One region of the Comamonas sp. 7D-2 genome, then DNA from elsewhere that is predicted to be linked to it. Evidence: predicted binding sites of a transcription regulator. Region 1 holds the regulator's gene; each other region holds the start of a gene.
The links. Region 1 encodes FNR, which switches genes on or off when oxygen is low (the NO sensors DNR and NnrR bind a similar motif). Its sites were predicted from a motif close to TTGATNNNNATCAA; they were not measured.

Region 1 (2,199 bases):
GATCGGGGCGCAGCTCATTGACCTGTGCCAGCGTGCGCGCAAAAGACTCGGGCGTCTGCCTGGGCAGCCCGTAGATCAGGTCCACGTTGATGGAGACAAAGCCCAGGCGGCGCGCCTCGGCCACCAACGAAAAGACTTGCTCGGCGGGCTGCTCGCGGTGCACCGCTTTCTGCACCGCGGGATCAAAGTCCTGCACGCCAAAGCTCAGGCGATTGAACCCCATGTCCTTGAGAGCTCTCAGCCGCTCGTTGCTGACGGTGCGCGGATCGACCTCGATGGAGTACTCGCCCGCGGGATCCAGCTTGAAATGTTCACGCATCAAAACCATCAGCTGCTGCAACTCGGCATCGCTGAAAAAGGTCGGTGTGCCTCCGCCCAGATGCAGCTGGCTTACGAGTTGACCTTTGCCGCAATGCTCGGTATGCATGGCCAGCTCGCGGCTCAGGTAGTCCAGATACTCGGCAGCCTTCTCATGATGCTTGGTCACGATCTTGTTGCAGGCGCAGTAATAGCAAAGCGACTCACAGAACGGCACATGCACATAAACGGACAGGGGCAAAGCGCGCGAGCCAGAATGCGTCTTGCGCTGCTTGAGTGCCAGTATGTAGTCGTCTGCACCAAAAGCCTCAACAAAACGGTCGGCTGTTGGGAACGATGTGTAGCGTGGGCCGGGGATATCAAAGCGGCTCAGCAACTCAGGCGTGACTGCGGTCATAACTGGGAGTTAGGGTGCGCCCACACTCTGTATAGAGCAGATTTCAATGGAAATCAGATCCTGAAAATCATGCCCAAAATAGGCAAAAGCGCATGTTTTTGAACGAATACAGGCAATGTGCCCCAAGGCAATCACCCTGTCCTTGATGAAAATCAAGAGACCTCAAGGCAAGTGCTGCGACAATTTGATCCATCTCATCTTCAACCACGAGGTCAATGACCAGCGCGACTCTCCACTCTGTGTCTGTCTGCGCCGTTGCTAAAAGCCCATGAATCTTCAGACCATCAAAGCATCCTGCTCCAACTGCAATCTGCGTGAACTGTGCATGCCCATGGGCCTGGACGATGAACAAATGGAGCGCATTGACGAGATTGTGGCCACGCGCCGCAAGGTCAAGCGCGGTGGGCTGCTGTTTCGCAATGGCGAAGAGTTCACCTCGCTGTATGCCATTCGAACCGGCTTCTTCAAGACCAGCGTGGCCACCGAAGACGGGCGCGATCAGGTCACAGGCTTTCAGATGGCTGGCGAAATCATTGGTCTGGACGGCATCGTCAACGACCACCACACTTGTGATGCCGTGGCCCTGGAAGACGCCGAGGTCTGCGTCATGCCGTTTGACAAACTGGAGCAGCTCTCGCGCGAGGTCACTGCCCTGCAGAACCATGTGCACAAGGTCATGAGCCGCGAAATCGTGCGCGAGCATGGCGTGATGCTGCTGCTGGGCAGCATGCGTGCCGAAGAGCGCCTGGCGGCCTTTGTGTTGAACCTGGTCCAGCGCCTGTCGGCACGCGGCTTTTCCAAGTCGGAACTGGTGCTGCGCATGACGCGCGAAGAAATCGGCAGTTACCTGGGCCTCAAGCTCGAGACCGTGAGCCGCACTTTCTCCAAATTTGCAGAGGAAGGTATTGTGGAAGTCAAGCAGCGCCACCTGCGCATCCTGGATACCGAGGCGCTCAAACGCATCGTCAACAGCCAGCAATGCCAGAACTGAACCGAGTCGACAGACACTCTCAAGACAAAGCCCGCGGACAGCGGGCTTTTTTGTCTGTGCGAATTAATCGGGCAGAGGCTCGGAAACGATGCCGCCATTGAGATCGCTGACGGAGCGACCCAGCATCACCGTCATCGCACCTCCGATCAGGGTCACGACCCAGAAGGCAAAAAAAGCGACCGTATAGATGGCCTGGCGCGACCAGTCCAGGGGGGAGCCCAGCCAGTGCACATCCAGCGGGTCCACAAAGGCGAAAACCACCATCTCCATGATTGCTGCCGCCAGAAAGGCCGGCCAGACAATCCACATCCAGCGTCGAGCATCCATCCTGATTCTCCTTGGGCTGTGGGCTTGGTCATATTTTGCACAACAGTGGTGACCGTTCATGCAGGACTGCGGGCATGCACCGTGGCGGGAAACCCTGAACTACTCTCTTTTCAGGAGCATCCTGCGCCATCTGGATATCAAAAAACCATTTACTTCTACATCAACG
Region 2 (2,199 bases), 1.8 Mb from region 1:
ACAAAGACTTCATTCACCGGCCGCGGAGCATGGCGATTGCTGGGCGCTTCTTCCCTGGTACTGGCGCTCGCCGCCTGCTCGGGCCTGCCCACGGCGCCCACGCAGCCGGTGCGCTATGACCTGGGCGTGGCCGACCTGGCCGCGCCGGCCGCCAACGCAGCCGCCCCTTTGGTGGCGCCGGTGCCTCTGGTGCTGGCCGAAGTCCAGGCTCCGGGCCTGCCCGAGGGCCTGACGGCCATGTTCTACCGTCTGAACTACAGCGACAGCCAGCAACTGCGTGCCTACCAGAACGCGCGCTGGAGCCTGCCTCCCGCCCAGATGGTGGAGCAGCGCCTGCGCATGCGTCTGGGGCTGGAGCGCCCCGTGCTTTCGGGCAAGGACAATGTCCGCCCCCTGTTGGCCGACAAGCGCTCGATTGCGCAGCTGCGCGTGACGGTGGACGAGTTCAACCAGGTCTTCGACAACGCCAGCAACAGCCGTGCGCTGCTGCGCCTGAGCGCCAGCCTGATCGGTGTCGGCGAGAGTGCAGGCAACCAGTTGCTGGGCCAGAAGGTGTTCACGGTCGAGGTTCCGGCTGCCTCGGCCGACGCAGCCGGCGGTGCCCAGGCCATGGCACGCGCGGTGGATGAGGCGGCTGTCCAGCTCAGCCGCTGGTTGCAGGGTTACGGGCGCTAGGGCCTGACCAGTCCCAGGCATTTCCGCTCCCAAAGCCCTGCCATGCAGGGCTTTGTTGATTCCGGGCAAGTCCTGCTTACTCGCGGGCAGCTGCTTTGCTGATGTGGGTCAATGGCCGGGCCGGGCCTTGTTCTTAAGCTGCCAGTTCCTCAACCTCGCACAAGGAACTGCCATGGCCAGCCTCGAATGGAATGCCGCTCTCATCCTGGATTTTCCCGTCATGGACGCGGTGCATGAAGAGTTCGTCACCCTGCTGGCCCAGGTGGAAGCTGCGGGCGACGAGCAGCTGTGCGCGCTCTGGGACGAGCTGATTGCCCATACCCAGCAGCACTTCGATCAGGAAGACCGCTGGATGCAGACCACGGGCTTTGCCACGGGCAACTGCCACAGCCAGCAGCACAAGGTGGTGCTGGCCGTGCTGCGCGAGGGGGCGGTCAAGGGCGGGCAGGGCGATCTGGCCACGATCCGCCATATGGCGGCCGAGCTGGGTCCGTGGTTCAGCCACCATGCGCAGAACATGGATGCCGCCCTGGCCCTGCATATGCGCCGCGCGGGCTTTGACCCGGTGACCGGCGCGGTGCTGGTGCCCGAGGCTTTGCCTGCAGAGCCGATCACCGGCTGTGGTGGTGCCTGTGGTGAAACTGAAAAAATGGAGTGGTAACTGCCTGAAACTGGCACGCGCTAAGGAGAGAGACAGCGAGCAAGCGCCGCCGCGCCGTCCCCCTTGGGGGAAGCGGCGCAGCCGCTCAGGGGGTCAAGGGTATATTGCCGGGGAGGCCAGGATGGGGAAGATCTTGATCAGTCCGCCGGCCATCACCTCGATGGCCAGCGCGGCCAGAATCAGTCCCATGAGCCGGGTCATCACATTGATGCCGGTCTTGCCCAGTACGCGGGCAATCGGGTGGGCCAATGAAAAGCACACCATGATGGCTGCGGCCACCACCACGCCGTAACCGACCAGCGCCACATGCTGCCAGATGGTGCGCGCCTGATCGGCATAGATCACCACGGTGGACATGGCGGCAGGCCCGGTCAGCAGCGGAATGGTCAGCGGCACGACGGCAATGCTGTTGCCCTCGGCGGCCTTTTCGACGCCGGCTGCCAGCGTGGCATTGTTGGGGCGGTCTTCGGCGGGACGGGCGTTGAGCATGTTCATCGCGCTGATCAGCAGCAGCAGACCGCCGCCGACCTGAAAGCTTTGCAGCGAGATATTGAAGAACTGCAGAATCTGCAGCCCCAGCAGGGCGCAGACCGCAATCACGCAGAAGGCGGCAAAGGCGGCGGTGCGAATCGTCTGCCAGCGCTGCTCGGCGTCGAAGCCGGCCGTGTAGTGGATGAAGAACGGGACGATGGCCAGCGGGTTGATGATGGCGACCAGGGTGATCAACGGCTTGATATCCATTACAGCTCGCCTCCTGGCATGGGGGGCTTCTTGCGACTGTCGGCCTTTTGTGGGGCTGAGATAGCTTGCATCAACACTCCTGTGAAAAAATGGCCGAATCATCGACGCGGCATCAGCCATTA
Region 3 (2,199 bases), 2.7 Mb from region 1:
GTGCGCGATGCATTGCTGGGCCTGCCCGTCAACGATACGGACTGGGTGGTGGTTGGCGCCACGCCGGAGCAGATGAGCGCGCGCGGCTTCGTACCCGTGGGGCGCGACTTTCCGGTGTTTCTGCACCCCCGGACCCATGAGGAATATGCGCTGGCACGCACCGAGCGCAAGAACGGCATGGGCTATCGCGGCTTTGTGGTCCACACCGCCGCCGATGTGACGCTGGAAGAAGACCTGGCGCGGCGCGATCTCACCATCAACTCCATCGCTGCTCCCGCAGACTGGACAGGCAACGGCAACCTCGAAGACCTGGTGGACCCCTACCACGGCCAGCAGGATCTCAAGGATCGCGTGCTGCGCCATGTGACCGATGCCTTCCGCGAAGACCCGGTACGCATTCTGCGTCTGGCCCGCTTTGCGGCGCGCTTCACCGATTTTTCCGTCGCGCCCGAGACCATGGAACTCATGCGCGAGATGGTGGCGGCCGGAGAGGTCGATGCCCTGGTGCCCGAGCGCGTGTGGCAGGAAATCAGCCGCGGCCTGATGGAGGCCCGGCCCTCGCGCATGTTCGAGATCCTGCGCGAATGCGGAGCGCTGGTCCGGCTGCTGCCCGAACTCGACAAGCTCTGGGGCGTGCCCCAGCGCGCCGAATACCACCCCGAGATCGATTGCGGCGTGCATGCCATGATGGTGCTGGACATGTCGGCCCGCTTGCAGGCACCGCTGTCCGTGCGCTTTGCCTGCCTGTGCCATGACTTCGGCAAAGGCACCACTCCAGCCGATGTGCTGCCCCGCCATATCGGCCATGAGCAGCGCAGTGCCCGCCTGCTGCTGCTGGTCTGCGAGCGCTGGCGCGTGCCCAACGACTGCAAGGAGCTGGCCGAGGTCGTGGCGCGCGAGCATGGCAACATCCACCGCAGCCACGAACTCAATGCCGCCGCCCTGCTGCGCCTGCTCGAGCGCTGCGATGCCATACGCAAGCCCCAGCGCTTCGAGGAAGCCCTGCAGGCCTGCGAATGCGACGCGCGCGGACGTCTGGGCTTTGAAGATGCGGCCTATCCGCAGCGCCAGCGCCTGGGCAATGCCCTGAAAGCGGCGCTTGCCGTGGAAACCGGCCCGGTCGCCCAGACCGCAGCGCAGCGCGGCCTCAAGGGCAAGGCCATCGGTGACGCAGTGAGCAAGGCGCGCGAGCAGGCGATTGCCGCCTATCTGGAAGACGGTGCCTAGCCGTCCGCGCGCCAAGGCCCAGAAGGCAGGGATGGGCGCGGCTTGAGTTAAGTCAAAGAAGCTATGCTGCAGCCATTGCACAGTACGAGACGGCTGCGGCGGTTCGCTCCGCCCGGGCCATGCGGCGGGTCACGAAGCCCGCTGCAACACCCATTCCATACCGGTATGGTTCTTTGACGGGCAAGTGTCCGGCCCACAGGCCGCGGCCTTGCCCTCTTGCTTCAAGGAGGTGCTCTGATGTCCTTACCCCAGACCATGAAAGCCGCCGTGGTGCGTTCCTTCGGGAAGCCGCTCACGATCGAAGAAATGCCGGTACCCCGACCGGCAGACGATCAGATCCTGGTCAAGATTGCCGCCTCCGGCGTCTGCCACACCGATCTGCATGCGGCCGAAGGCGACTGGCCCGTCAAGCCTCATCCGCCCTTCATTCCCGGCCATGAGGGCGTGGGCCATGTGGCAGCGGTGGGCAAGAACGTCAAGCATGTCAAGGAAGGTGATCGCGTGGGCGTGCCCTGGCTGCACAGCGCCTGCGGCTTCTGCCGCCACTGCATAGGCGGCTGGGAAACCTTGTGCGAATCTCAGACCAATACCGGCTATTCGGTCAACGGCGGCTTTGCCGATTACGCACTGGCCGACCCCAACTATGTGGGCCATCTGCCGTCCAACGTGAGCTTTATCGACGTCGCTCCCGTGCTCTGCGCCGGGGTCACGGTGTACAAGGGCCTGAAAGTCACCGATGCCAAGCCCGGCGACTGGGTGGTGATTTCCGGCATCGGCGGCCTGGGCCATATGGCCGTGCAATATGCCAAGGCCATGGGCTTCAATGTCGCGGCGGTCGACATCGACGACAGCAAGCTCGCACTGGCACGCCAGCTGGGCGCCACCGTCACCGTCAACGCCATGAACACCGACCCGGCGGCCTATCTGCAAAGAGAGATCGAGGGCGCCCATGGCGTGCTGGTCACGGCCGTG
Region 4 (2,199 bases), 2.6 Mb from region 1:
AAAAACGGGGAGCAAAGGAAAAGCACCATGCGTCACGGCAACGGCCTCCGCAAACTGAACCGCACTTCTGCACACCGCAAGGCAATGCTGCAGAACATGATGAACTCGCTGATCGAGCACGAAGCAATCAAGACCACGGTCCCCAAGGCCAAGGAACTGCGTCGCGTCATCGAGCCCATGATCACTCTGGCCAAGGTTGATACCGTGGCTAACCGCCGTCTGGCTTTCGACCGTCTGCGCGACCGCGACAGCGTGACCAAGCTGTTCAACGTGCTGGGTCCCCGCAACGCTCAGCGTCCCGGTGGCTACACACGTATCCTGAAGATGGGCTTCCGCGTGGGCGACAACGCTCCCATGGCCTATGTGGAGCTGGTCGAGCGCGCTGAAGAAGCCGCTGCAGCAGCTGAATAAGCCAGGGCAGGCTGCAAAGCCTGCTATAATTTGGAAATACCGCGCGATGGAGCAGTCTGGTAGCTCGTTGGGCTCATAACCCAAAGGTCGGAGGTTCAAATCCTTCTCGCGCAACCAAATTGAAAAGGTCACGACAATGTCGTGACCTTTTTTTTGTCCATTTTCCATTGAAGGGCGGCAGCGCTGGTATCAGCCCGTCATCCCTCCCGGCGCTGTGCCCGAGCGCCGGCTCAAATGCTCGCGCACCCGGCTGGCGATCACCTGGGCGATTTCCGGGCTCAGCACCTCGCTGATATGCAGTACCTCGGTGTAGTGCAGATAGAGCAGGCCGCGCAAGGTCCTGAATGCCGTCTCATGTTCGGCACCGCAGATGCCGGCATCGTTGGCCAGCACGCGTTCGACGGCACCGGGGTCGAGCAGCCGGATCTTGCAGATAGCAGCCTGATGCAGTATCGCTAGATCTATTTCTTCAAGGCGGCTTTCCCATTCATCGGGCAGGAATCGGTTCGCTGGCATTTAGAGTGTCTCTCCTGCTGAATCCATGGGCATGTGCCCAATGCTTGAATACTGGCATGTACGAGGTCTTGCCATCGGTTTTGCTTCTGCAAGTCTTGCCGTTGATCAAACTTTGGTAACGTAAAAGTCGGCCTGGAGTCGAAGCCATGCGGCACTGCATCATGATGCCAGTCTGCGACCCGAGCGCCAATGTCCGTCGGGGACTCCTGGCTTTTGCTGGGCTGAGGTATGGTGTCTCGATGCGCTGCAGGTAAAGAAAAGGACTTCTATGTTCGAGAAGATCGTCTCGATGTTCCGTTACTTCAAATCGGCCGTTCCGTTTCGGGTCGTGCCTGCACTGATTTCCACCCTGGTGCTGACCGGTCTGCTGCTGATGCCGGTGCCTGCGGGACTGGACAGCAAGGCCTGGCAACTGGTGGCCATTTTTCTGACGACCATCGTGGCGATCATCCTCAAGGTCATGCCCATAGGCGTGATGGCATTGATGGCGATTGTCATCGTGTCGCTGTCTCAGGTGACCTCCAGTTCGTCCAAAGGTGCGATCACGGATGCGCTGAGCAGCTTTGCGAATCCCCTGATCTGGCTGATCGTGGTGGCGGTTCTGATCTCGCGCGGTCTCAAGAAGACGGGGCTCGGCAACCGCATCGGATTGCTGTTCATTGCGCTGATGGGCAAGCGCACCATAGGCATAGGTTACGGACTCGCAATCTGTGAGCTGGTACTGGCCCCGTTCACACCCAGCAACACGGCACGCGGTGGCGGCATCGTGCACCCGATCATGAAGTCCATCGCCAACGCCTTTGAATCGGACCCGGCCAAGGGAACGCAAGGCAAGGTCGGGACCTATCTGGCGCTGGTCAACTACCATTCCAATCCGATCACCTCGGCCATGTTCCTGACCGCGACGGCGCCCAATCCTCTGGTCGTGGACTTGGTGGCCAAGGCCACGGGTCAGTCCCTGCACCTGAGCTGGACAAGTTGGGCTCTGTACATGCTGCTGCCAGGGCTGCTGTGTCTGCTGTTGATGCCGCTGGCGATCTATCTGCTGTCGCCACCCGAACTCAAGGCCACGCCCAATGCCGTGGAGTATGCGCGTGCCGAAATGGCCCGCATGGGCCCGCTGTCGGGCAAGGAGCGCGTGATGCTCGGCACCTTCGGCGTGATGCTGCTGCTATGGGCGAATGTGCCGCAAATGCTGTTCGGCCCGGCGTTCACGCTGGACCCGACCGTGGTGGCTTTTCTCGGTTTGTTCGCCCTGATCATCACGGGGAC

Region 2: a site for FNR is predicted at 774-787, ahead of MPZ60_RS01435 (hemerythrin domain-containing protein). Genes of this name have one in related genera too.
Region 3: a site for FNR is predicted at 1,270-1,283, ahead of adhP (alcohol dehydrogenase AdhP). Genes of this name have one in related genera too.
Region 4: a site for FNR is predicted at 1,023-1,036, ahead of MPZ60_RS23105 (DASS family sodium-coupled anion symporter). Genes of this name have one in related genera too.

Annotation. Positions count from the first base shown of each region.
Region 1 covers NZ_CP094238.1:2,173,612-2,175,810, reverse strand. Annotated here, with positions in the region: gene hemN (oxygen-independent coproporphyrinogen III oxidase) at 1-715, opposite strand, end outside; gene fnr (fumarate/nitrate reduction transcriptional regulator Fnr) at 984-1,706, shown strand; gene MPZ60_RS10050 (hypothetical protein) at 1,770-2,033, opposite strand.
Region 2 covers NZ_CP094238.1:325,798-327,996, forward strand. Annotated here, with positions in the region: gene MPZ60_RS01430 (ABC-type transport auxiliary lipoprotein family protein) at 1-675, shown strand, start outside; gene MPZ60_RS01435 (hemerythrin domain-containing protein) at 848-1,336, shown strand; gene MPZ60_RS01440 (MarC family protein) at 1,430-2,077, opposite strand.
Region 3 covers NZ_CP094238.1:4,853,606-4,855,804, forward strand. Annotated here, with positions in the region: gene MPZ60_RS22310 (multifunctional CCA addition/repair protein) at 1-1,227, shown strand, start outside; gene adhP (alcohol dehydrogenase AdhP) at 1,465-2,199, shown strand, end outside.
Region 4 covers NZ_CP094238.1:5,035,843-5,038,041, reverse strand. Annotated here, with positions in the region: gene rplQ (50S ribosomal protein L17) at 28-411, shown strand; tRNA gene MPZ60_RS23115 (tRNA-Met) at 452-528, shown strand; gene MPZ60_RS23110 (hypothetical protein) at 601-927, opposite strand; gene MPZ60_RS23105 (DASS family sodium-coupled anion symporter) at 1,196-2,199, shown strand, end outside.